2 regions of the Arthrobacter sp. NPDC058127 genome follow, and region 1 is predicted to be linked to the other one. Evidence: riboswitches for the same ligand, from Rfam matches in the RefSeq annotation. Region 1 holds a riboswitch; the other holds the start of a gene.
What was found. A riboswitch is a leader RNA that binds a small molecule or an ion and turns the genes downstream of it on or off. The one in region 1 is predicted to bind cyclic di-AMP.
Positions count from the first base shown of each region.

Region 1 (14,920 bases):
AACGCCCACCCCTCCGCTGCGCAAGGTGACCACCGGCTGCTCGCGGACCGCGTACAGGAGTTCGCCCACCAGTCGGAGCGCTTCGGCTATGGCACCCATGGCGGCATTCCGGCGCAAGGCCGCACTCGTCTGGCCCAGCTCCGGCACGGGAGGCTTCAACGTGAAGTGGTCCACGATCGCGCCGCCGCGCAGCGACAGGCCGACGCTGTGCGGGAGCTCAACGTGGCCGGCGTCCAGGGGGACAAGCAAGCCGCGGGCCAAGAGCCAGTCCACGGGACCGACGTCGCGACCTTCGTGGAGGACGGAGGCCTTGCGCTGTGCCTGGGGAACGGCACCCATGGCCCAGCTGCCGAACTTGTTCAAAAGGGGACGCGTCCGTACAGGTGCCTCGGACAGGATGTGCTGAAGGTTCTCCGGCGTCGACGTCCATCGCTGCAGAGCCAGCGCCGCGTCCATGGGCGTCGTGGCGGCCAGGACCTTGGCGCCGCTCTGGTGGAGTTCGGCGACGAGATGCACCACGCGCTGGGCGAAGGCCGGTTGAAGCCGTACCAACTCGGTGTAGCTGCGGCCCAAACCGGCCGGGTAGATGCCGATGACGTCCTTGAGGCTGCCCACCGGCAAGTAGAAACGCTGCCTGCCTGGATTGTGCACCGTGGCCGGCGGATCAGCCCGGTGGATGAGGGCCAGCTCCTGGAGCTTGTTCAGGATCGGTTCGAGCGCGGCAAGGGTGGCGCCGTTGATGCATTTCTTCAATCCCGCGGCGGAGACGCTGTGGCCGGTGTCCGTGTTGGTGCATAGGTGGAGTGTCTCCAGTACCTGCATCTCCGGTTTGTTGAGCCGCTCCAGGGCACGCTGCACGCTCACCCGTGCGCTTGCCCGCGCCGCGAGGGCAGCGAAGTCCGGGGCTATCGGGGAGATGAGGTCCGGCCGCGCGGCAAACAAGGCCCGCAGCGAATCGTCGCTGCGCGCTTCCAGTTCCTTGCTGAGCGCGCGAATAAGGGACATCAGTTCAACGTTACCGCCAGCCGGGCCCGCCGTCGGGCTTTCCGGCTGCTCATTGGCGACGCCGTGCCCACACCGAGTCAACCACCAATGCGGCCATCAGAATGAAGGCGAGCGGCAGCCCGTAGAGAGCAGTTGACGTGACCCAGACCGGAGCCACGCCGTTGGCAAAAGCGACGGCCATGACGGCGGCTACGGCCGCCAGGGACAGGATTGCGACGACGGCGGCAACGATCGTGAGCGGGCGGCGGAAGCCGTGGGGAATCATGCAAGCAACGCTAACAGTCCCGGGCCGCATCCCCTGTTCCAGGCCAGGGTGCAGCCTGGTTGCGGGCAAAAGGCGGCGAGACCTGCCTGCGGGGGTCTCAAAGCGCGAATCCGTGGCCGGGCAGGATAACCTTGAAGCAATAGACCAACACGGTCCAGGCAGTCACCCCTATTCCCGCAGTTTCCTGCGGATGCGGTGGCGCGCCTGCTGTGTCTCGCAAGTAAGAACGAAGAAGGTTGATTACGTGCCCACCGGCAAGGTCAAGTGGTATGACAAGGACAAAGGCTTCGGATTCCTCGCAGCAGAGGACGGCCAGGAAGTGTTTCTGCCCAAATCCGCACTGCCCGAAGGCGTAGCGGATCTCAAGGCAGGCACCCGGGTTGAGTTCGGCGTCGCCGACGGTCGCCGGGGCGCCCAGGCGCTGGGCCTGCGTGTGCTGGACAAGTTGCCATCCATCGCCAAAGCCAAGCGCATGAACGCCCGCGAGCTCGCCCCGGTAGTCCAGGATCTCGTATCTGTCCTGGACAACCTCTCCGGAACCTTGTCCGCCGGCAAGTACCCTGAAGGCGCCAAGGGCAAAGCCATCGCCGCAGCCCTGCGCAAGGTTGCCGACGAGCTGGAAGCCTAAAGCTGCCATGACATCGGAATCCGCTGAAGCCAGTCCTGAAGAAAACGGCACTGGTGCCGTTCCAGCCACGGCTGGACCCGGTGCTGAGCGGAAGCCGGCAACGGCGAAACCCCGCACCGGCATTCCTGTGTGGCGGGTCGGCAAGCCGGACGCCTTCCTGGCGGCCGCAGTCGACGTCGCCCGCAACGCGGTGGAGACCATTGCCAAACCGAGTGAAATCGGACCGCATATTGCCGCGCGCTCCGAAGGCGAACGCGTGGTCACGCACCTTTTCGAATCGCGGCTGGCCGGATACGGCGGTTGGCAGTGGTACGCGGTGGTGACCCGCAACTCGCGCTCCAAAGTGGTCACCGTCAGCGAGCTTGGCCTGCTGCCGTCGGAGGACTCCATCCTCGCTCCTGAATGGGTGCCTTGGGCAAAGCGCGTCCGTCCGGAGGACGAGGCGGCCGCCGCCGAAGAGTTGGCGGAGGAGGCTGGCGCCCCCGTTGACGCGGACGACGACGGCGACCTCTCCGCTGAGGACCTCGCCGCCTCCGGTGACGGTAAAGAGAACGACGACGCCGACGACATCGAGGCTGACTAGCCCTTGGCGGACCCGGCGAGTGAATTCCGTGAAGGTCGAAATTGATGTCCACCTTCAAGTCGCTCGGTGTCCTTAACTACCGCATTTGGTTCATCGGTGCGCTCGTTTCCAACATCGGCACGTGGATGCAACGCACCGCCCAGGACTGGCTGGTCTTCGCCCATCTGAGCAACCACGATGCCGGCGCCATGGGCGTGACCTTGGCGCTCCAACTGGGGCCGCAGCTTTTCCTGGCCCCGTGGGCCGGACTGCTTGCCGACCGCTACAGCCGGCGCAGGCTCCTGGTCGTGACTCAATCGGCCATGGCGGTCCTGAGCACTGGCTTGGGACTCCTGGTCCTAAGCGGTGCAGCGCAGTTATGGCATGTCTATGTGTTCGCGCTGTTGCTTGGCGTCGTCTCGGCACTTGACGCCCCGGTTCGCCAGACGTTCGTCTCGGAGCTGGTCAAGGACGACTATCTTTCCAACGCCGTTGCGTTGAACAGCGCATCCTTCAACGTCGCCCGCATGATCGGTCCCGCCGTGGCCGGCGTGTTGACGGTTGCGGTGGGGCCGGGCTGGGTATTCATGATCAATACCCTGACCTTCCTCGCAATGCTTGGCGCGATCCGGGCCATTCCCCTTTCTTCCTTGCGCGTCCAACCCCGGGCGGCCGCGGGCAAGGGCCGCATCCGCGAAGGGCTCCGCTATGTCCGCAATCGCCCGGACATCGTGGTTGTGCTCGTCGCGATTTTCATCATGGGCACGTTCGGCCTGAACTTCGTCCTGTTCATCGCTGCCATGGTCGGCACGGAGTTCGGCATGGATGCGGGAGCATTCGGGCTGCTCAACTCAGTCATGGCGATCGGCTCCGTCGCAGGAGCATTGTTGGCCGCCCGGCGCGGACGGCCACGGATGCGGCTCATCTTCGCGGCGGCGGGCGGGTTCGGCCTCGCGAGCGGACTGGCCGCCTTGGCACCGAATTACACCATGTTTGCCTTGGCCCTGATTCCCTGCGGCCTGTTTGCCCTGACCATGATCACGAGCGCCAACGGCTATGTGCAGTCCACCACCGAACCCGTCATGCGCGGCAGGGTCATGGCGCTCTACATGGCCATTTTCATGGGTGGAACGCCCATCGGTGCACCGTTCGTCGGCTGGGTGTCCAACGTGGCCGGACCCCGATGGGCTGTGGGCGTGGCCGCGGCCGCGGGCGCCAGCACCGCCGTCGTCGGGATCGTGTGGATCATCCGCGCCCGCCAGTTGCGGCTCCGTTTCGATCGCAGCGCCCGGGGACTGCAGTTCTTCCGCATTGAGTCCCAAGGCGCGGGGGATGCTCTTAAAGGGGACAGCGCTGTTAAAAGGGACAGCGCCGTTAAGGAAGCTAGCGCCGCCCGGGATCCTCACCCGGACGACGCCGACCAGTCCTGACCGCGGGAACGCGGCAGGCCCTTACTTCTTCAGTTCGCCCACCACGAAGTCGATGCTGGCGAGCAGTGCCGAGACGTCGTCCGGTTCGATGGCGACGAAGGTTGCGATGCGCAGCTGGTTGCGGCCCAGCTTGCGGTACGGCTCCGTGTCCACGATCCCGTTGGCGCGGAGCACCTTGGCGATGGCAGCGGCGTCGATCGAGTCATCGAAGTCGATCGTGGCGATGACATTGGAGCGGTCCTCTGCCTTCGCCACGAACGGGGTGGCGTACTCGGAAGCCTCCGCCCAATTGTAGATGCGGCTTGCGGAGTCCGCGGTGCGCTTGCTGGCGAAGTCGAGGCCACCGTTGCTGTTGAGCCACTGGACCTGGGCATCCAAGGTCACCAAGGTGGACAGGGACGGCGTGTTGTAGGTCTGGTTGAGCTTCGAGTTTTCGATGGCCGTCTGCAGGTCCAGGAAATCGGGGATCCAGCGGCCGCTTGCCTTGATGCGGGCGGCGCGCTCCAGGGCGGCGGGGGAGAAGAGGCCAAGCCACAGGCCGCCGTCGGAGGCAAAGTTCTTCTGCGGGGCGAAGTAGTAAACGTCGGCCTCGGCAACATCGACATCCAGGCCGCCGGCTGCGGACGTCGCGTCGACCAAGACAAGTGAACCCTCGTCGCTACCGTGAACGCGCTTGACCGGAGCGGCCACACCGGTCGAGGTTTCGTTCTGCGGCCAGGCGTATACGTCCACGCCTGCTTCAGCCTGGGAAACGGGCCGGGTGCCAGGCTCGGACTTGATAATGGACGAAGCTTCCAGGAACGGTGCCTTGTTGGTGGCCGAAGCGAACTTGGAGCCGAACTCACCGAAGGAGAGGTGCTGGGCCTTCTTCTCGACCAGGCCGAAGCTGGCGACATCCCAGAACGCGGTGGAGCCTCCGACGCCGAGAATCACCTCGTAGCCCTCGGGTGCACGGAAGAACTGGCTAAGCCCCTCGCGGACCGAGCCCACCAGGTTCTTGACCGGCGCCTGACGGTGGGAGGTGCCGAGGATCGTTGTCGAGGCGGCGGACAGTGCCTCGATCTGCTCGGGGCGGACCTTGGAGGGCCCGGCGCCGAAGCGGCCGTCCTTGGGCAGCAAATCGGCAGGGATGGTGATGCTGTTGTCGCTCACGGGATGCTCCAATGGTGAAGTAGCGGCCTAGATGGGTCGTGGCAGGCGGCAAGCTGCCCCCTTCGACTCCCCAATTCTGCCTGACTCCGCGGGCGGGGACAGAACCGAAGGTGTCATAGTCCGCCACGTGGAAAGCATTTGTTCCACCGGGCGTGGGGCCCGTGCCTGACCGGGCGACGGAGGGGCGCTGGAGCGGGACGCTGAGCGGGTGCCGGAATTATCCGGAGTAATTCAAAATAGGCTAAGCTTGGAGCTGGCGCCCGGACCGGGACGGCCGGCCGGTTCGGCCATTGTTCGACCACTGAGTCGGCTGCGGTACGGTGGAAAATACGCAAGATACTGCGCTCGAGGAGCTGAGCTGGATGACGGATCTGATCGATACCACTGAGATGTATCTTCGGACCATTTTGGAGCTTGAAGAAGAGAACATCGTGGCTCTTCGCGCACGCATCGCCGAGCGCTTGCGGCACTCCGGCCCAACCGTTTCCCAGACCATCGGACGCATGGAACGCGACGGCCTGGTTATTGTTTCAAATGACCGGCACCTTGAGCTGACCGAAACCGGCCGGAAACGCGCCACCGAGGTCATGCGAAAGCACCGGCTCGCCGAGCGGCTCCTGGCCGATGTCATCGGACTGGACTGGGCCTACGTCCACGATGAGGCATGCCGCTGGGAGCACGTTATGAGTGAGCGCGTGGAACGGCGGCTCTACGAGCTCCTGGACCACCCCACGGAATCGCCGTACGGCAACCCCATTCCCGGACTCGAAGCACTGGGTGGAGCCGCATCGCATGCCTTCACGGATGGCGTGGTCAACCTTCTTGAAGCAATGAACGAATACTCACCGGAAAACAGGGTCACCGTCAGTCGGCTGGCCGAACCGATCCAGGTGGAACCGGAACTGCTCGTGCAGCTGGACGAGGGCGGAATCCGGCCCGGCGCGAGGGTTTCCCTGGAACGTGTGGGGGAGTACATCTCCGTTCGCGTACCCAATATCGACGGCGCGCTGGAGCTGCCGCCCGAGGTTGCCTCGCACGTGTTTGTCACGGTCGCCTAAGCTGCCCGGTAAGGGCCGTCGGCAAAGATAACGAAATTATTACTGCGGGGGTTAATCCCCTATAGTTGACTACTGGCGCCGATACCAAAGCGTTACCTGATCCGAAGCCGAGTTCTGCCAGCGGATCAGGTGGATTAGTCCATTCACTGGCAGAAGCGGGGGAACCACCATCGGCTGTCGAAAGGCGGCCTTGGGGTGAAGTCCGCAGCGGAAGTGCAAGCAGCGCAGGGTTCCTCCGGGACATACCTGCGCTTCGCGCCCTTCGCGCGGACCGGGTCCACGATCTCTCTGGCCCGAATCCGACAGCTAACTTCGCAGGCTTGCCAGAGAGGAAAACCTTGACTACGCAGAACACCAGGGGCCGCAGACGCGCGTCCGGTCCTACTGCTGAGCTGCGGAGCACAAGCGCCGTCGTGCACGAGCGGCCCCGCGATCCCCATCGCGAAGTCCGCCGCCGCAAGGGTCCCTTGCGGCAAATGGCCGAGTTCGCCGCCGCGAGCGGAGCAGGACAGAAGGCCGGAGTGGCCCTTGCCGCCACAGGCCTCATTCTGACGGTCGCCATGCCGGGCACCGGCGCCCTGACGGCCACTGCCAACTCAAACCAAGTCGCGTCGGCCGTGGGCACCCAGCCCGAGATTCCGGCCGCGGCAAGCGCCACGATCGACTTCAGCCGCGCTGCGGTTTCCACCACGGCGGATCCGGACAGCAAGCTCAAGCAGCTCTTGAGTGCGCAGTCCGTCGGCACCATCAAGGAGTCGTCCTCCAAGGGCACCCTGGGGGCGCCGCTGGACACGCTGGTCACCGCCTCGCCGTTCGGCTACCGCGTGAATCCCATCACGGGCGGTTTGGGGGAGTTCCACCGGGGCCAGGACTTCGTGGCCCAGTGCGGCACCCAGGTCCACGCGGCCGCGGCCGGCAAGGTCACATTCGCTGGATGGCATCCGTATGGCGGCGGAAACCGCATCGTGGTGGACCACGGCAACGGCCTGGAAACCACGTACAACCATTTGTCTTCGTTCAGCGTCCAAGTGGGCCAAACGGTCAGCCGCGGCGATGTGATCGCTTTGAGCGGCACCACTGGCGCCTCTACGGGCTGCCACCTCCATTTTGAAGTCATGGTCAACGGCGACGTCGTTGACCCCCTGGGCTGGCTGTAGCCAATCCGATGGACGTCTCTCGCATGCTTGTCACGCTCCGTGACCTGAATGTGACATTCAGCCAAAACTCATGTACCGTCTAACTCGCATCAACTTTTAGAGAGTTGATGCACTCGGGTGGATTGCCTAGCTCTGCCACTGCCCGAGGTTCCGTTCGCAAAACATCGTCTGGCAGAGGCGGGGGACCCACTTTTGGTCATCTTCACCGATGGCCTTGGGGTTAAGTCGCATGACTTCCGAGAGGGAGAAGTGTGGCCGGATGACTCCCATCCGAATCCGACAGCTTACCTCGCGGGCATAGGGAGAGGCCTCTTAACGTGTCTTCACGCTCTACTGTTGCGCGCCACCGTGCCGCGGTCACCAAGACCAACTCGCTTGCCGTTATCGCTAAGACTGTCGGCAGCAACGCCGGTGGCGTAGGCCGCCAGGCGGCAGTTATCGCTGCTGCTTCCGGCCTGGTGCTTACTAGCGGTATCGCAGCCAACGCTGCAGAAACCAACGTCCCCCGCGAGTCCACTTCGACCTCCGCCCTGGAAGTCCAGTCCATCGCCCAAGCCAGCATTTCGGCCGACTCCTCCGTCGCCATCAAGTACGAGCGCCCGGTGGTTTCCACCGAAGCTGCTCCGGTTGTCGCAGCTCCGGTTGCCACCCAGGAAGCCGCTCCGGCTTCGCAGGCTGCGGGTGCCGCTACCGGCGTCTCAACGCTTTCTGTCACGGCTGCTGTTTCACCCGCCACCAAGGTTGCCAGTGGCAAGGGAGCAGCAATTGCTGCCGCAGCTTACGCACAGCTTGGCGTTGCCCAGGACTGCACCGCCCTGGCTTCGAACTCCCTGGCCGCTGTTGGCATCAACTTCCACGGCTGGCCGGCAGACTACCTCTCCCTTGGCCGCACGGTCAGCGCTGCTGAAGCGCAGCCGGGAGACCTGGTCTACTACCAGAACGGTGGCATGGGCATGGCCCACATCGCCGTTTACGTCGGCAACGGCATGGCAGTCCACGGTGGCTGGAACGGCGGCACCACCGCCCTGTACAGCGTCAACGTCGGCTCCGGCCCGGTCTTCATCCGCGTTGGTGGCTAAATAGCTCCGGCTACAGAGCTTCACTGGAACATCCCCGCTGGTCCGCCCGCGGGGATGTTCTGTTTTAACGGGTTACAGGGCAAAACGTGTGTAAATCCCGGGCGCGCTATGTCCGTCCCGCCCAGCCTAGGCGGTGCCATAGGCCCTCCTCGGCGGAGCCCGGTGCTGTAGAGCTCTGGTGGGAAGCAAGCCCCTCCCATACACACGTTTTGTCCTATAACCCGACTACTTCGCGACGCGCAAATTACCTGGGGATGCGCTAGATCCCTGTCGACACCTGAATACATGTGTCGACAGGGATTTGGCGTGTCGCCCGGCTTTTGCTGTAGCGCTCGCTCGGCCCCGGGCGGGTCATGTCCGTCCCGGGATTGTTTTCGCTCGGATGTCGGATTCTGCTCAATCATTCGAATGGACCATTGCCGGGCCCACGGAATCACGGGACCGGCAACTTCGGCGAAGAGAGTGATCCAGCAGAATCCGACGGCATCCGTGGATCCAGCAGAATCCGACGGCATCCGTGGATCCAGCAGAATCCGACAGCGTCCATTAGATCCCGTCGATCTGGATCTGGTCATGGACCTCGGGCGGTTTGGAAGGTTCCGGCTACGTGTCCGGCACATGAACTTTGACCGACACTGCGCCGGAACCCCCGCAAGGATTCGTTGATCTGGCCTCCGGGTGTTTACTCTTAGGTTGTCGATCCACAGCCCGTACATGCAGAGGGCAGCCGGCCCTCGCGCCCCTGACGGGTGCGGCCGTGAAGAGGTACGTGCATGCGCACACTCGTTCTGAATGCTGGATATGAACCGCTGGCGGTAGTAACCTTCCGCCGGGCGCTGGTCCTTGTGCTCACCGGAAAAGCGAGCGTAGTGGCCGAAGGCGACGAGCCTGTCGTCGGGCCACAGGAGATTCTCGGACGTCCGTCCGTGATTCTACTCAATCGCTACATCCGGCCGAGATACAACACCATCACAGCGGTTACACGCCGCGGCGTTTTGCGCCGCGACGGCCACCGTTGCGCCTATTGCGGGAAAGCAGCCCACACCATTGACCACGTCCACCCCAAATCCAGGGGCGGCGCGGATTCCTGGGAAAACCTGGTGGCAGCGTGCTTGCGCTGCAACAACGCCAAGAGTGACCACACGCCGGCGGAGATGGGCTGGAAACTGAGGTTCACTCCCGCGGCGCCCACCGGGACTATCTGGCAGATCAAGGAGCTTGAGAAACCTGCGCCCGCATGGGATCCCTTCCTCCTGCCTGAATCGGCGGCCTGAACCGGAATTGAGCCTGCTCCCCGGGTAATCTGGGCGGGTGGACTTTGATGCGGTGATATTGGCGGGTGGCAAGTCCTCCCGTCTCGGCGGCGTGCCCAAAGCCCAGCTGAGGTACGACGGCGCCACGCTCCTTCACCGCGCCGTGGCGGCAGCGCGCGGCGCCGGGACTGTCGTCGTCGTCGGGCCTGATCCCGGGACTTTGCCGCACGGCACATTGACAGCGCGGGAGGACCCGCCCTTCGCCGGACCGGCAGCCGCGATCGCCGCCGGACTCGCCGTGCTAGAGGGACAAGACGGCGACAGTCCGTCCCCGAAGTGCGCGCCCTGGGTACTCGTCCTGGCCTGCGACATGCCCCTGGCCGCGGCCGCGGTTCCGGTCCTGCTCCAGGAACTTGCCGCCCACCCGGAAGCGGAAGGGGCCATGTCCGTATCGGCAGATGGCCGGAAACAACCGTTGCTCGGGATCTACCAGGTATCCGCTTTGCGGCGGGAAGTGCAGGCTGCGGCAGAACAAGGTGGACTGGTCAACGCCGCGGTGTTCCGGCTGCTTGCTAGGCTTGATCTGCTGGCCGTGCCTGTCCCCGCAGGATCCACCGATGACGTGGATACCTGGGACGATGCCGCGGCGCTTGGAGTGGACGGCGACCTGCCGTGACAACAGCTGTACCGGACTGTGGAGGCGGATCGTGAAGAGCCAGGAAGAAACGCTCGAGGAATGGTGCAGGAGCCTGCTGCAAGCATATGAGTTGGAAGACGTCGAGATCGACATCAACGATGTCCTGTCCCTGGCAGGCGTTGCAGCCCATTCAGTGGTTCGGCCGGCGGCTCCTTTGACTACCTTCATTGCCGGCTTCGCGGCCGGACTTGCCGCGGGTTCGGGACAAGCCACTCAATCCGCGTCGATGGATGCCGCCATGGGCCTGGCACGCACGCTCGCGAAAGATTATACGAACCCCGGAACCGACGCCGGATGACGGAAGCCCCCGAGCATGTCCCGCACGCCGACCACTTGTGGGCGGAGGCGCGGCAACTTGCCTTCGATAGTGCCACGCCCATTCCCGCCGCACCCGTTGCGCTGAAGGACGCCATCGGCAGGACCCTGGCCTTGGATGTCCATGCCTTGCAGGACCTGCCGCATTATGCGTCGTCGGCGATGGATGGCTGGGCGGTCAACGGCAGCGGCCCGTGGATCCTGGCGGAGCCGGGCCATCGGCTGGCCCCGCACCAAGCGAGCCCGATCGCCACCGGCGGCCTGATTCCGCCGGGGGCCAAAGCCGTGCTGCGGAGCGAGAGCGGGGTCCTGACCACCGACGAAGACGGCTTGCCGCTACTCGCCCTCGGCGGGAACGCGAAGCCCGGCGAACCGCGCAACGGGCAACATATCCGCAACGCGGGAGAAGAAGCCGCGGCGGGCGAGCTGCTGATCAAATCCGGCGTTGTCTTGAATCCGGCCCATCTCGCCCTCGCCGCCTTGGCCGGCCGCGACGAACTGGACGTCCTGGGCAAACCCCTCGTGAAGATGCTCCTGACCGGCTCCGAAGTGGTGACCGCGGGTGTCCCGGCCCCCGGCAGGGTGAGGGATACCTTCGGTCCCCAGCTTGGCACCGTCGTCGAACTCCTTGGCGGGATCCGCGGCGGGCAAACCAAGGTGGGCGACTCCTATGAGGAATGGCTCTCGGCCCTTGAGGAAGGCGAGCCGTCGCCGGACGCGCCACCCGCCGACGTCGTCATCACCACCGGGGGAACCGGCCGTTCGGGGACGGACCACTTCCGGCGGGCCATTGCGGAACTCGGCGGCCGATTGCTGATCGATGGAATCGCGATGCGTCCGGGACATCCTGCCGTCCTGGCCGAGTTGCCGGACGGCCGCTTCGTGTTGGGTCTTCCCGGCAATCCGCTCGCGGCCATGATGGTTCTCTTCACGATCGGCGCACCCCTCCTCGCGGGGCTGGGTCACGGGACGCTGCCCGAGGTGGGAGAGGTGCCTTGCGGCGCAATGCTCGACGCCGACCCCGGGCGAACGCGTTTGCTTCCCTTCAGGTTCGTGTACGGCTTGGCGTCGCCTGCCCAGCATGCGGGGCCAGGGATGATGCGCGGCCTCGCCGGCGCGGACGGCGTCATGGTGGTGCCACCGCACGGCGTGCAACTGGGCGAAGCAGTGCCCGCTTTTCCGTTGCCGTGGGGGCCGCCGTTTCCCCTGCCGAAGCCCACACAGGACAAGGCCAAGAAGACTCCCGCCCGGCCAGCCCGCAAAGTTCCGTCCGGGCCTGTGGACTGGAGCGCCCTGACAGGCTGAGAACTTCCCGTGCAGGATGGACGCGGGTGGATTAGCGAGTCAGGCCTTGCAATGATGGGGACATGAACAGGCATGCTCCCGAACAGGACATCAATGAAGATGACCTCCAGATCCACCCACCCAAGCGCTCCGCCGCGGGCGTCAAGGCAGTCACCGTGGCATTGGAACGGGGCTGGGCCCAAGCGGGCGTCAGCCGGACTGTCAAGTCAATGCTCCGCGTCAACCAGCGGGACGGGTTCGACTGTCCCGGCTGCGCCTGGCCGGAGTCCATTACCGGCAAACGCAGTCCCGCCGAGTTCTGTGAAAACGGGGCCAAGGCAATCGCCGAGGAGAGCACCACGCGCGTAGTCGACGCGGAGTTCTGGGCCCGGCACTCCCTGGCCGAGCTCGAGGACAAGACCGAATACTGGCTGGGCAGCCAAGGGCGCATCGCCGAGCCCGTCGTCATCCGCCCTGGCGACACGCACTATTCGCCCATCAGCTGGACGGATGCTTTCAGCCTGATCGGCGAGCACGTGAATGCCACCACGCCGGAGCGCTGCGTGTTCTACACTTCCGGGCGCACGGCCAACGAGACAGCCTTCATGTACCAGTTGTTCGCCCGGAGCCTGGGCACCAACAACCTGCCCGACTGCTCGAACATGTGCCACGAGTCTTCGGGAAGCGCACTCAACCCGACCATCGGCATCGGCAAGGGCACTGTCTCACTCGAAGACATCCATGAAGCGCAGCTTGTGCTCGTTGTGGGGCAGAACCCGGGCACGAACCACCCGCGCATGCTCTCAGCCCTGCGTGATTGCAAGAACAACGGCGGCAAGGTTGTAGCCGTCAATCCTTTGCCGGAAGCCGGACTCCTGAACTTCAAGGATCCCCAGTCGCTCAACGGCGTGGTGGGCGGTGGCACGGACATTGCCGATGAATTCCTGCAGATCAAGGTAGGTGGCGACCTCGCTCTGTTCCAGGCGCTGGGCCACCTCCTGCTGGAGGAGGAGAAGCGGCAGCCGGGAACAGTGGTGGACCGAGCCTTCATCGAGGCGCAGACCGACGGATTCGAGGCCTACGCCGAAACCCGGGCTACGCTGGACTGGGCAGAGACGGAACGCGCCACGGGCCTGAGCCGCATCGAAATCACCAAGGTGGCCGGCATGCTGGCCGCGTCGAAGGGCACCATCATTTGCTGGGCGCTGGGACTGACCCAGCAACCCCACTCCGTAGACACCTTGCGGGAAATCATCAACCTGCTGCTCTTGCAGGGAAACTTCGGCAAGCGTGGCGCCGGCGCCTGCCCCGTCCGCGGCCACTCCAACGTGCAGGGCGACCGCACCATGGGCATCTGGGAGAAGCCGTCCGAAGGCTTCCTGGCAGCCCTGGACAAAGAGTTTGGATTCACCATGCCGCGGGAACACGGATACGACTCCGTGGAAACCCAACACGCCTTGGAGAAGGGCGACGTGGATGTGTTCGTTTCCATGGGCGGAAACTTCGCCGCGGCAGGCTCTGACACTGTCGCGCTGGAAGAAGGGCTCAAGAAGGCCGGGCTGACGGTCCACATCTCCACCAAGCCCAACCGCGCCCACGTGGTGCACGGAAAGACCTCCCTGATCCTGCCCACCCTGGGCCGCACGGACACGGACGACAAACACCCGGGCGGACGGCAAATCCTCTCCGTGGAAGACTCCATGTCCGTCATCCACTCCACCCAGGGCCGCTTGACCCCGATCTCGGAGCACCTGCTCAGCGAACCCGTCATCGTCGCACGCATGGCGCAGGCGGTGCTCGGCGATAGCCACCCCGTGGATTGGCGTGCCATGGCCGAGGACTACGACGTCATCCGGGACCACATCTCCAGGGTGATCCCCGGCTTCGAGGACTTCAACGCAAGGGTGCGGACCAAGAACGGCTTCGTGCTGCCCAACCCGCCACGCGACACCCGCACGTTCGCCACGGATATCGGCAAAGCACGATTCACAGTGAGCCCGCTGGAGTACCTTGAAGCCCCGGCCGGCCACCTGATCCTGCAGACAGTCCGCAGCCACGACCAGTACAACACCACGTTCTACGGCCTCGACGACCGCTACCGGGGCATTTCCGAAGGCCGCCGGGTCATCCTGGTCCACGAGGACGATCTCAGCGAGCTCGGCTTCGGGGATAGGGACATGGTGGACGTCATCTCCACTTTCGGCGGAACGGAACGCCGGGCGAACAAGTTCCGACTGGTTGCCTACCCCACGGCCAAGGGTTGCGCGGCCGCGTACTTCCCGGAGGCCAACGCCCTCGTCCACCGGGAGCTCGTTGCCCGGGAATCCAACACGCCGGGCTACAAGGCCATGACGGTGCGGTTCGTCAAGCACGGGGAAGCCGCCGAGCACGCGGAAGCTGCCGGGACGGTGGGTATCTGAGATGGGACGGGTGACCCAGCGCCGCAAGGTGCACAAATTCGTCCTGGATGGCTCCGAACAGGCGCTGGAGCACCCGGTCCGCTACCGCGAAGACTTCCTTGCCGTCGAGGAACCGCTCGAGGTGCGCCTGGGGCACATGTCCTTCTCCGTAACCATGCGGACCCCTGGCGACGACTTTGACCTCGTGGCGGGCTTCCTGGTCTCCGAAGGTGTCATTTGGGACCCCGCCCAGCTCATTTCCTTGCGCTTCTGCGCCGGCGAGGACGAGAACGGCGTTCAGACCTTCAACGTGGTGGAGGCCCAGTTGCGTCCCGACGTCGTCCTTCCGGAGACGGGCCGCAACGTCTACACCTCCAGCTCGTGCGGGATCTGCGGCACCGACTCTATCGAGGCAGTGCGCAAATCCTCACGCTTCAGCCCTTCGGGCGACCCCCTGAGCGTCCCGGTAGAGGTTCTGGCCTCGCTGCCTGACCGCCTCCGCGAAGCACAGGCGGTCTTCGACAAGACCGGGGGAGTGCATGCCGCCGGACTCTTCCGGATCCACGACGACGGCGAGGCTGAGCTACTGTGCCTCCGGGAAGACGTGGGCAGGCACAATGCGGTTGACAAGGTAGT
Region 1 covers NZ_JBHVTT010000015.1:61,585-76,504, forward strand. Annotated here, with positions in the region: gene ACFVTG_RS17915 (helicase-associated domain-containing protein) at 1-1,005, opposite strand, end outside; gene ACFVTG_RS17920 (hypothetical protein) at 1,055-1,270, opposite strand; gene ACFVTG_RS17925 (cold-shock protein) at 1,515-1,898, shown strand; gene ACFVTG_RS17930 (DUF3027 domain-containing protein) at 1,906-2,481, shown strand; gene ACFVTG_RS17935 (MFS transporter) at 2,526-3,890, shown strand; gene serC (phosphoserine transaminase) at 3,912-5,042, opposite strand; gene ACFVTG_RS17945 (metal-dependent transcriptional regulator) at 5,405-6,100, shown strand; cyclic di-AMP (ydaO/yuaA leader) riboswitch at 6,227-6,436, shown strand; gene ACFVTG_RS17950 (M23 family metallopeptidase) at 6,439-7,257, shown strand; cyclic di-AMP (ydaO/yuaA leader) riboswitch at 7,388-7,569, shown strand; gene ACFVTG_RS17955 (NlpC/P60 family protein) at 7,575-8,336, shown strand; gene ACFVTG_RS17960 (HNH endonuclease) at 9,110-9,610, shown strand; gene ACFVTG_RS17965 (molybdenum cofactor guanylyltransferase) at 9,648-10,265, shown strand; gene ACFVTG_RS17970 (DUF6457 domain-containing protein) at 10,297-10,584, shown strand; gene ACFVTG_RS17975 (molybdopterin molybdotransferase MoeA) at 10,581-11,906, shown strand; gene ACFVTG_RS17980 (FdhF/YdeP family oxidoreductase) at 11,969-14,305, shown strand; gene fdhD (formate dehydrogenase accessory sulfurtransferase FdhD) at 14,307-14,920, shown strand, end outside.

Region 2 (14,920 bases), on a different contig from region 1:
CCACCACGGCCGAAGCCGACGCCGATGTGGAATCCGGCAAGTACGCCTTCGCCCTGAAGATCCCGAAGGACTTCTCGGCCAATCTGGTCTCGCCGGGCAGCTTCGACGCCGCCAACCAAGCGATGCTCAACGTCACCACCAACGATGCGAACAACTACCTCCTCAGCACCATCGTGGACAAACTCACCACTGCGGTGCACTCCACTGTGGCCAAGGAAGTAGGCGAGGAAACCGCCAACCAACTCCTCACAGGCTTCGGCACCATCCACGCTTCGATCGTCAAGGCGTCCGACGGCGCCTCCCAACTTGCCGACGGCGTCGGGAAGCTCAGCGATGGCGCGGCAACCCTCCATGACGGCACCAGCAAGCTCAGCAGCGGTGCGTCCGAACTCCTGGCGGGCCAAAACAAGCTGCGCGACGGCGCGAATCAGCTGAACGACGGTGCCGGGCAGCTCAGCGCGGGCCTCACGGAGCTAAAGAACAAGACCGCATCCCTCCCGGCCGACTCCCAGAAGCTCGCCGACGGCGCCGCCCAAGTAGCCGCCGGGAACGCGCAGCTGAACGCGAAAGTCCAGGACGTCGTCGGGCAGCTTTCAGCGTTCGACGCCGGGGCGCGGGACCGCGTAGTAGGCAGCACCCAGAAACTCGTGGCTAGTGGTGTCATCACCCAGGACCAGGCCAACAAGATCTTGGCCGACTTCGACACCGCCGCCGCGTCCGGCCCGGTTACTGACGCGAAGGCCAAGATCTCGGCGGATGCCTCGCAGATCCAACAGCTTTCAGACGGGTCGGCCGCAGTCAGTGCGGGCGCAGCCAAGCTTGCGGGCGCCACCCCGGCACTGACGGGCGCCATCGGCCAGGCCTCGGCAGGCGCGGACCAGCTCAGCTCCGGCGCTGCCACGCTCGCCGCCGGTGAACAGTCCGCCGTCAACGGCACGGCGGCCCTCGCGGACGGTGCCGCGAGGCTCGACGACGGCGCGGCGCAGCTTGCCAGCGGGGCCGCCACGGCCGCGGACGGATCCCGTACCTTGGCGAGCGAGTTGGCGAAGGGCGCCGGAAAGGTCCCGAACCCGAACGACGCCCAAAAGAGCGAGGTGTCCAAGGTGATCGCAGACCCTGTTGCGGTCAACAATGTCTCGCAGGCCAAGGCAGGTTCCTATGGCGCGGGCCTGGCCCCGTTCTTCCTGACGCTGTCCCTCTGGATCGGTGTGTTCATGCTGGTCCAGGCGATGCGTCCGATCACCCAGCGGGCATTGGCCTCGAACGCTCCGTCGTGGAAAATCGCGGTCGGCGGCTGGCTCCCGTTCTTCGTGGTGTCCGTGCTGCAGGCGAGCATCCTCACCCTTGTGGTGGACCTGGGGCTGGGACTCAACGCGGCGCACCCCGTGTGGATGTGGTTGTTCATGCTGGCTGCGGTCATGGCGTTCACGGCCCTCATCCAGGGCATCGTGGCTTTGCTGGGAACTCCTGGAAAGTTCGTCGTGCTGATCCTCTTGGTCCTGCAGTTGGTGTCTTCCGGCGGAACGTTCCCCTGGCAAACCACCCCCATGCCGCTGCATGTTGTGCACGAGATCATGCCGATGGGCTACGTAGTGACCGGCATGCGGCACTTGATCTATGGCGGTGACTTGTCCATGATCTGGCCGATTGTCCTGGGCCTGCTTGGCTACACTGTGCTGGGAGCCGCGCTTTCCACGCTGGCTGTCCGTAAACACAAGTTCTGGACCCTCAAGTCCCTGAAGCCGGAGATCGCGGTATGAGCATGCAGGACCCTGAGATTCCGGAGAAGAAGCTCCGCCCTGCCCGCACCAACGCGACCAAGCAGCGCCTCTTCGACGCTTCCATGGAACTGATCGGCGAGCGCGGCGCAGCAGGCGTGACGGTGGACGAGATCGCGGCCGCAGCCGGGGTGTCCAAGGGAACGGTCTATTACAACTTCGGCAGCAAGTCCGATCTGATCGCACAGTTGCTACGCCACGGCGTCGACATCATGCTCGGCCGGCTCCAGACCATTGAAGGCCTGCACGCCGATCCGCTCGAGGCCATGGAGGCCATGCTCGGCCAGGCCATGGACTTCATGGACGACTACCCATCCTTCGCGCGGCTCTGGATCAGTGAGAACTGGCGGACGCCCAGCGAATGGGGCAAGCTCTTCGTCGAACTCCGCAGCGAGCTGTTGGCCGTGATCGGAGCGGCCATCGAAAAGGTCGCCAGCACCTACACCGTCGATACGGGCATTGCCCGGGGCAGCCTCGAGGCGGCGATGTTCGGAGCGATCTTCGTGGTGGGCCTCGACCGGCAGACGTACAACCCCGAGCGCACGCGCGAGCAGAGCATAGCCGCCATCATGACCATCATGCGCGGCTACGTACTGCGGTAACGGTATGGCAACTGGTGCGTCTTGGGGCGTGGCGCTGCCTGCCGGCCAGGGATGATTAATCCCATGCATCACATGGGGAACAGCGGAAAGCTTGCGATCGTCTCTGCCGTGGTGTCCGCTGGTTTGCTGGTGCTCCTCGCCATCACCCTTGACGAAACCGTGATGTACATCTTCCTCGGGGTCTTGGCGATCGGCTATCTGGCATGCGTAGCCGAGGTTTTCACCCGCCGCAGGTACTTCATGCTTGTTCTCGGAGCCATCTCGACGACCCTTTTCATCGCGTTCGGAATTGCGTTCCTTCGCATGTGGGGACTCGCCTTCAACCAGGACGAGAACGCCCTGGGCAGCGCGGTGAGCACCAAGGATTCGGACATCTACTTCTACCTCGCCGCACTTTCCGGCTGCAGCTCCCTGCTGGTCCTGTTCGTGGGGGCGGTCTGGCCATCCCGTCGTGCGAAGACGGCGGCCCGTCCGGCCGCCCGGCGTCCGGCGCCACGGCCTGCTTCGCGGCCTTCCCCGGCACCCACCAGGTCCGCCCAGCGGCCGGCGGCACGTCCGGCGTCGGGGGCTGTAAAGCGCCCTGCACGGCGCTCGCCCGCCGCCCCCGCCAAGCGCCCGACGACGGGATCGCCTATTCCGCGATCGCCGGCTCAGCGCAAGCCGGCCCCCAAGCGCTGACGCACTTCGGGCGCCGCCACATTCCCGGGCTTCGCGCGCCGCTGCAGCACGGCTGTCGCCACGCCGCCCAGCAGGAGGAGGCCGCCGGCCAGTTCCGCCGTCGTCGGGACCTCTGAGATGAGCAGCCACGCCGCGGTCATTCCCACCACCGGGACCAACAACGTGAACGGCACCACGGCCGAGCTCGGGTAGAGGCTGAGCAGCCGGTTCCAGATGCCATAACCCACCAGGGAGGCGAATACGGCGGTGTACAGGGCGCTCAGGATGGTCGCCGGTTGCAGGTTGGTGAGGGTCCCGACGACGGCGGCCGGGCCGTCCACGATGAGCGACAGCGCCGCAAGCGGCAAGGGCACCACAGCCCCGGACCAGACCACCAGGCCCAGTCCCGAGGCCGCCTTGGCCTTGCGGGCGATGATGTTACCCGCGGCCCAGGACAACGCGGCGGCGAGCACGATCATGAGCGGCACCACGGGTGCCACCAAGCTTCGGCCCACTGCCACGAGGGCAAGTCCGGCGACACCCAACACCACCCCCGTCAGTTGGCGCTTGCTGGGCCGCTCGCCGAGGAAGCGCGCCGCCAACAGCACCGTCAGGAGTACTTGCGCCTGCAGCACCAGGGAGGCGAGCCCGGCCGGCATGCCCAGCGCCATGCCCAGGTAGAGAAGGCCAAATTGCCCGGCGCTCATGAAGAGCCCGACGCCGATGATCGCCTTCCAGCTGACGTCAGGTTTGCGGACGAAGAAGATGCAGGGGAACACCACCAGCACAAAGCGGATGGCCACGAACAGTAGAGGCGGCACGTCGGCCGCGCCCCCGCTCCCGTTGCCGGGGTGCAATCCAAAGTCGATCGCGACGAAATTCAGGCCCCAAAGGACGGCGACAAGGACGGCGAGTGCTGAGTGGCGGATATTCACGATTCAACTCTGACAGCCAAGAGGATGAAGCACCAGCATTGAATTCTGCATCGAATCATGTACGTTTGCTTCATGATTGAAATTGCGGCGCTACGGGCCCTCGTAGCAGTGGAACAGCAAGGCTCGGTGGTGGCTGCCTCGGAGGCCATGGGCTTCAGCCCCTCGGCGGTTTCCCAGCAGATCAAGAAGCTCGAGAAGCAGAGTGGCGTGACGGTCCTGGAACGCCACGGCCGCGGCGTTCTGCTGACGGACCGGGGCATGGCGTTGGCCGAGTACGGACGGCGCATCCTGGGCGAGTTGGAAGAACTGCAGGCCACCCTGCTCGCCGACCCGGAGAAGCCGAGCGGAGTGCTGCGTCTCGTGGCGTTTTCCACGGCCTGCCGCGGACTGGTAGGGCCGATGCTGGGGAAACTGGCTCCCGCTCGGACCGGCACCGGCGGCTCTTCTGCAGCGGCGGGCTCCGGGCTCGGCGGCCCCGGGCTTGAGGTCCGCGTGGTGGCGGAGGACCCACGCGAGGCCGTCCAGAGGGTCGCCACCGGGGAGGCCGATCTCGGCGTCGTGCACAATTGGCACTCGGTGCCCCTCGTTATTCCGGAGAACATGGTCCACGAGGACCTCTGCCTGGACACCGCCGACGTCCTGCTGAACTCAGCCCACCCGCTGGCTGGCCGGACCGCCGTCGAGCCTTCCGACCTGGTGGACGAAAGCTGGATCAGCACCCCGGCCGGTGCCATCTGCAATGAGGCGTTGCTGGCGATCCTCGCAGGCCTGGGGCGGGTGCCGGACATCCGCATCTACGACCCCGACTTTTCCACGCATATCGCCATGGTCCAGCAGGGTGTGGCGGTGGCGCTGGTGCCGCGGCTCGGCCGGCCCGAGCTCCCCGCTGGAGTGGTAACGGTGCCCGTGGTCAATCCGATGCAGCAACGCCAGGTGGGAATCGTGTACCGGAAGACCATGACGGCAAGCCCCAGTATCCGCCACGTGGTGCGCTTGCTGCAGGATGTGGCCGCAGGCCTCGAGGTGGGCTAGTTCGGACCATCCGCGCGAACCGGCAGCAGATGACCTCTGGCGGCGCAAAAAGGGGCATTATTTGCCAGTTCGCGCGAGGGAGCTACTTCTTCGGGCGCGGAACTGCGAAGTGCGTCAGCCGAGCATCCTGCCCATCTAGTTCGGCCCACGGCTTTTCGAGTTCCATCACCGTCATGGCACTCGTGGGATACCGCGTTGCGGCATCCATGTAGGCGTCATGGTCCGAATCACGGGAAGCCAAGTGCATCGCGAGGTCCTGCACGCCGGGCATGTGCGAGAAGATCATGAGAGTCGTGACGGTTTCCGGTACATGGTTGATGACTGTCAACATGCGCTGCGCAGAGGCGGCATACAGACCGTCCTCGAGTTTCGGCGTCGGGGCCTTGTCCCCCAATTCGCTGCACACCCAAGTGCAGGTCTGCCGGGTCCGGAGCGCGGACGAACACAGGATAAAGTCCGGAATCACGTGGTGTTTGAGGAGCCACTTCCCGGCCAGGGGGGCTTCCCGGTGGCCACGCTCGGCAAGGGGTCGCTCATGATCCGGCACCCCGAGGGGCCAGTCCGACTTCGCATGCCGCATGATCACCAGCCGCTTGATGTGATGCTCGCTCATCCCCCCACCCTATCGCCGCGGAGGCACATGCTCACTGGTCCTGAGCGCAGGAATGCGGCCGCCTGGTTCGCGCGGGCGCTGTCGCGTGAGCGGGACATCCCGAAAGCGCCGTTGTTGCGTGAGGGACGAGCGCAGGCGCCGAGGGATCGTCCCGCGGAAGCGAAAGCGCCCGCCCCCAAAGAACGGAGCGGGCGCTTTGAGCGCGTGGAGACTAGATCGAGTATTCCGGAGCGGCCCAGACGATGACCTCGGGGTGCTCGTAGAAACGGTAGCCCTGGCCTCGTACGGTGCGGACCGTGTTCGCGAGGCGGCCGAGCTTGGAGCGGAGGCGCCGGATGTGGACGTCGATGGTGCGCTCGTTGGGGACCTCTTCGGCGTTGCGCCACAGGCCCTCGAGGAGTTCGTCGCGGCCCACGGTCCGGGTGCCGTTCTCGACAAGGTAGTTGAGGAGCTCGAATTCCTTGAACGTGAGGTTCAGGGATTCGCCGTCGAGGTGCACCTCACGGCGGGCGAGGTCGATCAAGACACCCGACGGGCGGGCTTCCTGTGCAGGCTGCGGGCGGAGAGCCTCGGAGCGCTGGCGGTTGCCAACGGTGGGGTCACCGAAAGTCGAGCGGACGACGTCGAGCGCGGAACCGGGGGCGCTGGCCGGGGCTACCGCGACGGCGGCATAACTCTCGGCGCCGGAAACGAGGGACTGCGCGTAGGCCCGGATTTCCTGGGCAAGCTTGGCAATGGACGTTCCGGCGGCCGCAGCCGTGTCTTCGTCGATGCCCATGTAGAGCACGAATCCGCGGGCCACATTGTCATTTGCAACGGGACGGATGGAGCGGTCCGCTGGAGCCAGGACAGGCGTGGGTGCAGTCATCGGCGAGGCCTCGTTGACGGGAACAGCGCGGAGCTGGCCGTAGGAGTTGGGGTTGTAGCCCTGGGGGACGTAACCGGGCGCCTGGCTGGCACCCTGCGGTGCGGGCTGGGCGTAGGCCGGGCGGTTGCCGAAGCCGGGACGCAGGCCGGCGTTCGACGCGGCCTTATTGGCGTTACGGACGGAGATGTGGACGTATCCGGATGCAACTGACATGGATTGCTTACCTCAAAGTGAATAGCCGTCATCGCGGCTTCGAATGCTGGTCTGGTCCCCGCAATGAGATGGGGAGGGGCGCCCGACGCTGGGCAGGGGGCGAATGCCTGAAACTTGTTGGGGTCTTAAGTTAGGCATGCATTCGACAACAGCTCATCGAAAAACCAGCGGGTACGCTGGGCTCGATCGCTGCGGCTGCAGATGCTGTTGAGTTCTTGTTCACATTTGAAGTGTGCAACGTAACAAAGGGAACTTGCAAGTAACAAAGGGCCGAACCGTCCACATTTTGAGACGAATCGGACTATTGTGCCGCACATCACAATTCAGACATGTCCAAATGTGACCCATTCTCGTTCGTCACAATGGCTATTCTCAGTGAAATATTCGAATAAAATTTGATGAAGTTGTCCTTTTCTGAATCTTAAGTCACGTCACGCGCTTGCCTTTGAATCTCGAGATATGAAACAACCCTTGTCCAATCCTGGATCCGCGTCTCGTGAAAATTTTTTGGCAAATCGTCTGCTAGGGGCTTTGCAATCGCCCTCCTCACTAGTTGGTGGTGCCGGTTCCTTGGGTACTTGATGTGGTGGCAGTGACGATCTGGATGGACTGGGCCGTGTACTTGTCGGATTCCTTGAGCGCTGTGACCCTCACGCTGGATCCGGATTTCACATCGGCGAGGGTCAGGGTGGTGCCCGTGGTTCCACTTCCGCGTTGCCGCATGCCTTCCTCTACCACGACGTCCGTTCCCAGCGTGTAAGTGCGGGTGAACCCGTCGTCGCTCTTGACAGTCATGGAGCTCGCCGAGATGTCGGTGACCGTACCCAGCTGGCCCGCCATGGTGACGTAGCTGCCGTTCTGGAGGACCACATATTCCGAGTGGACCGCGGCGTTCAGGCCACCCATGCCGACGCCGAGCCCGCCCGGACCTGCGTTCGTGCCGCCGGGGCCACCGAATCCGCCCTGGCCGTTCTGCCCGGCACCCGGTCCCTGCGCGTTGGTGGTATCAGCCGCCGCCGTCCCGTTTCCGGCGGCATATGCACCGGCTCCTGCCGCTGCAGCGACAACCACCGCGACGCCGCCAACAATGAGCCCCTTCTTCAGGCTCCAATTCTTGAAAAACGAAGGTCGGGGCTGTCCTGCGTTGTACGGCTGCGGCGCGCCCCACCCGGCGGCAGGTTGCCCAGGCTGCTGGTTCGCCGGCGGCTGCGGCGCACCCCACCCAGCGCCAGGTTGCCCGGCACCAGGCTGCCCGGAATCATCAAGGGGCCGGATCACCGGCTGCGGGTGCCCATTCTCCGGCTCGGAACCAGGTACGGAGGGGTTGTTTTGCTGTTCCATGATGTTCTCCATCGAAGTCGGGACTGTTTGGTCGTAGATGTTCCTGTCCCAAACAGCGTCAGCCGCGTTGCTGTGCGTTGGCTGTGTCGAACTGCAGGCTTCCCTGTGACCTGCAGAACCGCTACAACCTCCGGACAGGTGGCTAGGCTGGGACTCACAGGGTGCTCACAGCATCGGCAAAGCACTGGCAAACCGGCAGATTGGAGAGTTGTCCCATGGCATCCTCGCACTCCATGACCAATAACCTTCCGCAGCTCAGCCACCCGGACGGTTCCCCCATCCGTGCCCTCGTGGTGGACGACGAACCCAGCCTCGCCGAGCTCATGAGCATGGGCCTACGCATGGCGGGCTGGTCGGTAGCTGTGGCCGGCGACGGTCCCGCCGCGGTAAAGCTCGCCAAGGACTTCCGCCCGGACGTCCTGGTACTGGATGTGATGCTTCCAGGGTTCGACGGCGTTGAGCTGCTGGGCAGGATCCGCGCCTTTGCGCCTGAGGTGCCCGCGCTCTTCCTCACCGCGAAGGATGACGTGCAGGACCGGATTGTCGGGTTGGCAGCCGGCGGCGACGATTATGTCACCAAGCCCTTCAGCATGGAGGAAGTCCTGTTGCGCCTGCACCGCCTGGTCCAGCGCTCGGGAGTGGCCGCGATGGACACGGCCGAGCTGGTGGTGGGTGACTTGACCCTGAACGTGGACACCCGCGAAGTTACCCGCGGCGGCGAGGACATCCCGCTCACGGCAACCCAGTTCGAACTCTTGCGCTACCTCATGGAAAATCCCAAGCGCGTGGTGAGCAAGGCCCAGATCCTGGACCGTGTGTGGGACTACGATTTCGGCGGCCAAGCCAACATCGTGGAGCTTTACATCTCATACCTGCGCAAGAAGATCGAGGCCAACCACCCGCCCATGATCCACACGGTGCGCGGAGCCGGCTACGTCATCAAGCCTGCCGAATAGCCGGGGCGCCGAATGTCCGCACTCTCGGGTATCCCCCGCCAGACTGACCACAGCTGGTTCAATCCTTCAACCTGGCACTTGCGCACGCGCTTGATCTTGCTCTCGATGGCACTCCTTGTGGCCATCTGCGGTGCCGTCGGGGTGGTCAGCTATGCCTCCATGGACGTGTTCCTCACGAAGCAGCTGGACCAGCAATTGATGCAGGCCTCCCATGGCCGCCCACCGCAGGGCAACCCGGGCGGCCGTCCGGACCCCTTGGATCCCCGGGGCCAGAGCATCGGCACGCTGAATGCACGCATTCTTGGCGGCCAGGTGAGCAGTGATGCCGGATTCTTGTCCTCCGATGCCACCCGTGCGCCGTTGTCCCCCAGCGACGCGCGAATCCTGTTGGCCCTCCCCTCCGACGGCCGCCCTGTTGATCGCACCCTGTCCAGTGGCGGCTACCGGCTGGTGGCTGCCGAAACACCCTACGGCGATGTGGTTATCACGGGGCTGCCGCTCGCCTCGAAAGAGGACACCGAAGCCTCGCTCGTGTGGACCATGGTGCTGGTGTCCTTGGGCGGACTGGTCCTGATCGGGCTGGCCGGAACGGTGCTGATCCGCCGCACCATGCGCCCCTTGGAGCAACTCTCCGACATTGCCACCAAGGTATCGAAACTTCCGCTCGACGCCGGCGAGGTGGCCCTCGCGGTGCGCGTTCCTGCGTCGGCGGCCCACCCGAGCACCGAAGTGGGAAGCGTCGGCCATGCATTGAACCTGATGCTGGACAACGTCTCCAGCGCCCTCGAAGCGCGCCAGCAAAGTGAGACAAAGGTGCGCCAGTTCGTGGCCGACGCGTCGCACGAACTACGCACTCCGCTGACCGCCATCCGCGGCTACACCGAACTCTTGCGCATGACCGAGACGTTCACGGAGGACGGCCGCAAGTCACTGGGCCGGGTGCAGAGCCAGTCAGAACGTATGACCACCCTCGTAGAGGACCTCCTTCTCTTGGCCCGGCTTGACGAAGGGAAGGCGCCGGAGTTCACCGATGTGGACCTTACGCAGTTGGTGATCGAAACCGTCAGCGACGAGAAAGTCATGGCCCCCGAGCACATCTGGCAGCTCAAGCTCCCGGATGAGCCCCTCACGGTCCGCGGCGACACCACCCAACTCCACCAGGTTCTGGCGAATCTGCTCTCCAATGCCCGCAAGCACACCGAGGCGGGAACCACCGTGGTCACGGGCGTCATGCGCTCCGCCGATGGCAGTGCCGTGGTGACCGTGACCGACAACGGCCCGGGCATCCCGCCTGAATTCCAGGGCAGGATCTTCTCGCGCTTTGCCCGTGCCGACGCCGCCCGCTCCGGTTCCGAGGGCACGTCCGGGCTCGGCCTTTCGATTGTGGAATCCATTGTCCAGGCGCATGGCGGCACGGTGGAAGTGGCGTCCCGCCCGGGCCGGACGGAGTTCGCGGTGCGGCTCCCGGCGCTCAGGACCGCCACCGCCTGAAGAGACCAACCAGAAAAGCGCGACGCCGGTGCGCGTCGAGCGCAAGTCGACGCACCGGCGTCGTGATCTCCGTTACCTAAATGTGACTTAAGCTGGATCCTCCTGTACCGTCGAATGGGTGCGCTGGATCATTCCGGCCACCGCCGGGTAGGCGCCGAGCTCTGCCACTCCCCGGTGCCCAACAGTCCAGGCAGAGACGGGGGACCCAGGTCTCCGGGCAAGCGCTCATGTTGAGCCAGCCCTAGGGGTGAAGCCGTACCGCCACGATTCGCTGTGGCCACGGCCGGATGACCTCATCCGAATCCGACAGCTAACTCCGCAGGCGTCGAGAGGCAATCACCATGTCTGATTCCAGGAATCAGTCGCGCCCTGTTGCGCGCCACCGCGGCGAACCTGCCCGGAGAAACAAGTCACGTTCCACCTTGAGGCGAGTCGCCTCGAACCTCGGCACCGGCCAGCGCATGGCCGTTGTTGCCGGCGTCGTCGCCGTGTTCCTCGGTGCAGGCGCCGCCACCCAAGCCGCCGGACAGGCCATCAATGCCCAGGACATGAGCCGGACCTCCGAATCGCGCACGGCGGATCACTCAGCCATGCCATCAGCCAGCGCCACGCCGTCGGCGAGCGCAAGCGCGAGCCCCAAGCCGAGCGCCACGCCGACGCCGAGCCAGGCACCCGCCCCTGCTCCGGCCGCCGTCGCGCCCCAGGCTGCCGCACCGGCCGCCCCCGCGGCACCCCCGGCGCCAGCAGCTCCGGCCGCACCCGTCGCCGTCGATGATCCGGCTGGCGCCCAGGCCTACGCCGCGAGCATCCTTCCCTCCTACGGTTGGGGCCAGGGCGAAATGTCAGCCCTGATCACCTTGTGGAACAAGGAATCGGATTGGCGCACCACTGCCACCAACGCCTCCAGTGGCGCCTACGGCATTGGGCAATCGCTGCCGGGCAACAAGATGGCATCAGAAGGCGCCGACTGGCAGACCAATTACCAGACTCAGATCCGCTGGGGCCTGAACTACATCAAGGAACGCTACGGATCGCCGTCGGCGGCGTGGTCCTTCCACTTGGCCCACAACTGGTACTAAGCCCACGAGCCACGAGCAAAAGTATGTCGAGGTCCGTCCCTTCCGGGGCGGGCCTCGACGTATTCTGGCCGGGCACATGATTCCCGCACGGCGCTCAGACATCCACAGCCACGTCACAGGTTCCGCCTAAAGCCCTCATATTAGGCAGCCGCACTCTGGATACATGACGCTCATCGAATCCACCTCCGGAACCCTGAAGGACCCCGCGGTGGTGCCGCCGGGCCTTCCCATCCAAGGCAACGCGCCTTTCCACCCCAACACCCCCGTTCAACCCAACACCCCAATTCAACCGAGCACCGTGCGTCGCGCCCCCGTGGACACCCACACCGCCATCCCTGTCCTCGACGTCACCATCCCCGTCTTCAATGAGGAACGCGACCTCGAGGAGTGCCTGCGCAGGCTTCACGGCCACTTGCGCGAATCCTTCCCGCACGGCTTCCGCATCACCGTGGCGGACAACGCGAGCACGGACGGCACCTTGAAAATCGCGGAGCGCGTGGCAAGGGAACTGCCTGAGCTCGCGGTTGTCCATCTTGAGGAGAAGGGACGCGGCAACGCCCTGCGCAAGGTGTGGCTGGCATCGCCGTCGCCGGTCCTCGCTTACATGGACGTGGATCTCTCCACCGACCTCGCCGCTCTGGCGCCCCTTTTGGCGCCACTGATCTCCGGCCATTCGGACCTCGCCATCGGCACACGGCTGACTAGAAACTCGCGGGTCGTCCGCGGCCCCAAGCGCGAGTTCATTTCGCGTAGCTACAACTTGATGCTGCACTCCTTGATGGGTGCCCGCTTCAGCGATGCCCAGTGCGGCTTCAAAGCGATCCGGGCAGACGTCGCTCAGCAGATCCTCCCGCACACCATGGACAACTCGTGGTTCTTCGACACTGAACTCCTCGTCCTCGCCGAACGCTGCGGCCTCCGGGTCCACGAAGTTCCCGTCGACTGGATCGACGATCCGAATTCGAGCGTCGACGTGGTGCGCACCGCCCTGGCCGACATCCGAGGCATGGTCCGGCTCACCCGGGATCTCGTCTCGGGCCGCATCCCCATTCCGGAACTGCGGGCAGCACTTGCACGCGGGCCGCTTCCGGCCTCGTCGCGTACTGCCGAGCAAAGCCCCCGCAGCAGCCTTTTCGGACAACTGGTCCGGTTCGCCGCGATCGGCGCTGCGTCCACCCTCGCCTATGTGCTCATCTTCCTGTTCTGCCGCGGCTTCATGGACCCGCAACTGGCCAACTTCCTGGCGCTGCTCGTCACGGCCATCGCCAACACCGGTGCCAACCGGCGCTTCACTTTCGGCATCCAGGGCGGCAATCCCGTTCGGCACCACTTCGAGGGTTTGATCGTCTTCGGGATCGGCCTCGCGCTCACCTCCGGGGCGCTCGCCTTGGTGCACAGCACGACGACGCCGGACCGCTGGGGTGAACTCCTCACCGTGGTCGCCGCTAACCTCGCCGCTACCGCAGTCCGCTTCCTCTTGTTCCGGCTTTGGGTCTTCCGGCAGCCTGCCGCCCAGGCGACTGCACCCACCAAACAAGCCAAATCGCGCACAGAAACGGCAGCATCATGACCTCCACGATTACTCCCGCAAGCACAGGACCGGCCGCCGGAAATGCTGACGCCGGATCCGGCGTCGGGATTGCCGACGCACCGCGTCACTCGGCCGGCCCGTCAGCCCCCGGTGCCGCGCCCCGCTGGACGCGATACGCCTTTGGCCGGCAGCCCCGTTGGGTACGGCCGTCCGCCGCCGGGCTCCTCGTAGCCACAGCCTTCCTGTATCTTTGGAACCTCGCGGCTACCGGCTACGGAAACTCCTTCTACGCCGCGGCCATCCAGGCCGGCACCAAGGACTGGACGGCGTTTCTGTTCGGTTCGCTCGACGCCGGCAACGCCATCACCGTGGACAAGCCCCCGGCGTCTTTGTGGATCCCCGCTTTGGTGGGCCGGATCTTCGGCTTCTCTCCCCTGAGCATGCTGGTTCCCGAGGCACTGATGGGCGTGGCCGCCGTCGGTTTCCTCTATTTGACGGTCAAGCGGGTCTCCGGACCAGGCGCCGGCTTGTTGGCCGGTGGGGCTTTGGCTCTGACGCCGGTGGCGGCGCTCATGTTCCGCTTCAACAACCCCGACGCCATGCTGACGCTGTGCCTGGTCCTGGCGGCGTACTTCACTACCCGTGCTATCGAACGCGCGGGCTGGAAATGGCTCGCCGCAGCCGGCGCCGTCGTGGGCCTCGCGTTCCTGAGCAAAATGCTGCAGGGATTCTTGATTGTTCCGGGCCTGGGACTCGCGTACCTCTGGGCCGCACCCACTCCGTTCAGGCGGAGGTTGCTGCACCTGCTCGGCGCATTGGCCGGTATCGCAGTAGTGGCGGGCAGCTATATCGTTCTCTTCCAGCTGACCCCGGCCTCGTCACGGCCTTACATGGCAGGTTCGCAAACCAACAGCTTCCTGGAGCTGACCTTTGGATATAACGGGCTGTCCCGCATCACCGGCTCGGGTGAAGGCACGCCCGGCGGAGGCGGAGCGGGCGCCCCTGCAGGAGGCAATCTCGGTGGCCTCGGCGCCTTTGGCGGCGGCGGTGGTGGCAACACTGGTTTCGGTGGAGCTGCCGGGATCACCCGCATGTTTGGCACGAGCTTCGGTGCTGAAGTCTCCTGGCTTCTCCCTGCTGCGCTGATTCTTCTGGCGGCTGGCCTGTGGTTCACCCGCCGGGAAGCGCGGGCCTCCCGTACCCGTGCCGCGCTCATCCTGTGGGGCGGTTGGCTTCTGGTCACGGCGGGCGTCTTCAGCTTCATGAGCGGCATCGTCCACCCCTACTACGCGGTAGCGCTCGCACCCGCAATCGCTGCCCTGGTGGGCATTGGCAGTGTTGAGCTGTGGCGTGGCCGCGGATATTGGCCGGCCAGGATCGTCCTGGCCGTGGTAATCCTCGGTAGTTCAGCGTGGTCCGCGGTTCTCCTGGGCCGCGATGCCTCATGGCTTCCGTGGTTGCGCATCGTGATCGTCGTCCTGGGGGTGGTGGCGGCCGCGGCAATCCTGCTTCGCTTCGACTCGTTGCGCTTTGCCGACCAAAACACGGCCGGCCGCTTCCGGAATGCAGCGGCCGCGGCCGTCGTAGTTGTCTCGCTTCTGGCCGGCGGCCTCGGAACGGCAGCATGGACGCTCGCGACGGCGGCTACCGCGCACTCCGGTTCCATCCCGACGTCGGGTCCCACCGGCTCCGCCATGGGCGGCTTCGGAAACCGCGCCGGAGGTTTCGGCGCAGCCGGCGGCGCGGGTCAGGCGGTAGGGCCCGGTTCCGAGGGAACGGCCGACGCCGGACTGACCGCGCTGCTGACGTCCACCACCACGAAGT
Region 2 covers NZ_JBHVTT010000009.1:79,059-93,978, forward strand. Annotated here, with positions in the region: gene ACFVTG_RS13620 (YhgE/Pip family protein) at 1-1,760, shown strand, start outside; gene ACFVTG_RS13625 (TetR/AcrR family transcriptional regulator) at 1,757-2,380, shown strand; gene ACFVTG_RS13630 (hypothetical protein) at 2,453-3,058, shown strand; gene ACFVTG_RS13635 (EamA family transporter) at 3,031-3,972, opposite strand; gene ACFVTG_RS13640 (LysR family transcriptional regulator) at 4,045-5,004, shown strand; gene ACFVTG_RS13645 (SixA phosphatase family protein) at 5,087-5,617, opposite strand; gene ACFVTG_RS13650 (winged helix-turn-helix domain-containing protein) at 5,829-6,698, opposite strand; gene ACFVTG_RS13655 (hypothetical protein) at 7,248-8,039, opposite strand; gene ACFVTG_RS13660 (response regulator transcription factor) at 8,255-8,995, shown strand; gene ACFVTG_RS13665 (sensor histidine kinase) at 9,008-10,486, shown strand; cyclic di-AMP (ydaO/yuaA leader) riboswitch at 10,629-10,825, shown strand; gene ACFVTG_RS13670 (hypothetical protein) at 10,828-11,565, shown strand; gene ACFVTG_RS13675 (glycosyltransferase) at 11,729-13,135, shown strand; gene ACFVTG_RS13680 (glycosyltransferase family 39 protein) at 13,132-14,920, shown strand, end outside.
Region 2: it holds a riboswitch for cyclic di-AMP, as region 1 does, so the genes downstream of both, ACFVTG_RS13670 (hypothetical protein) here and ACFVTG_RS17955 (NlpC/P60 family protein) in region 1, are expected to answer to the same signal.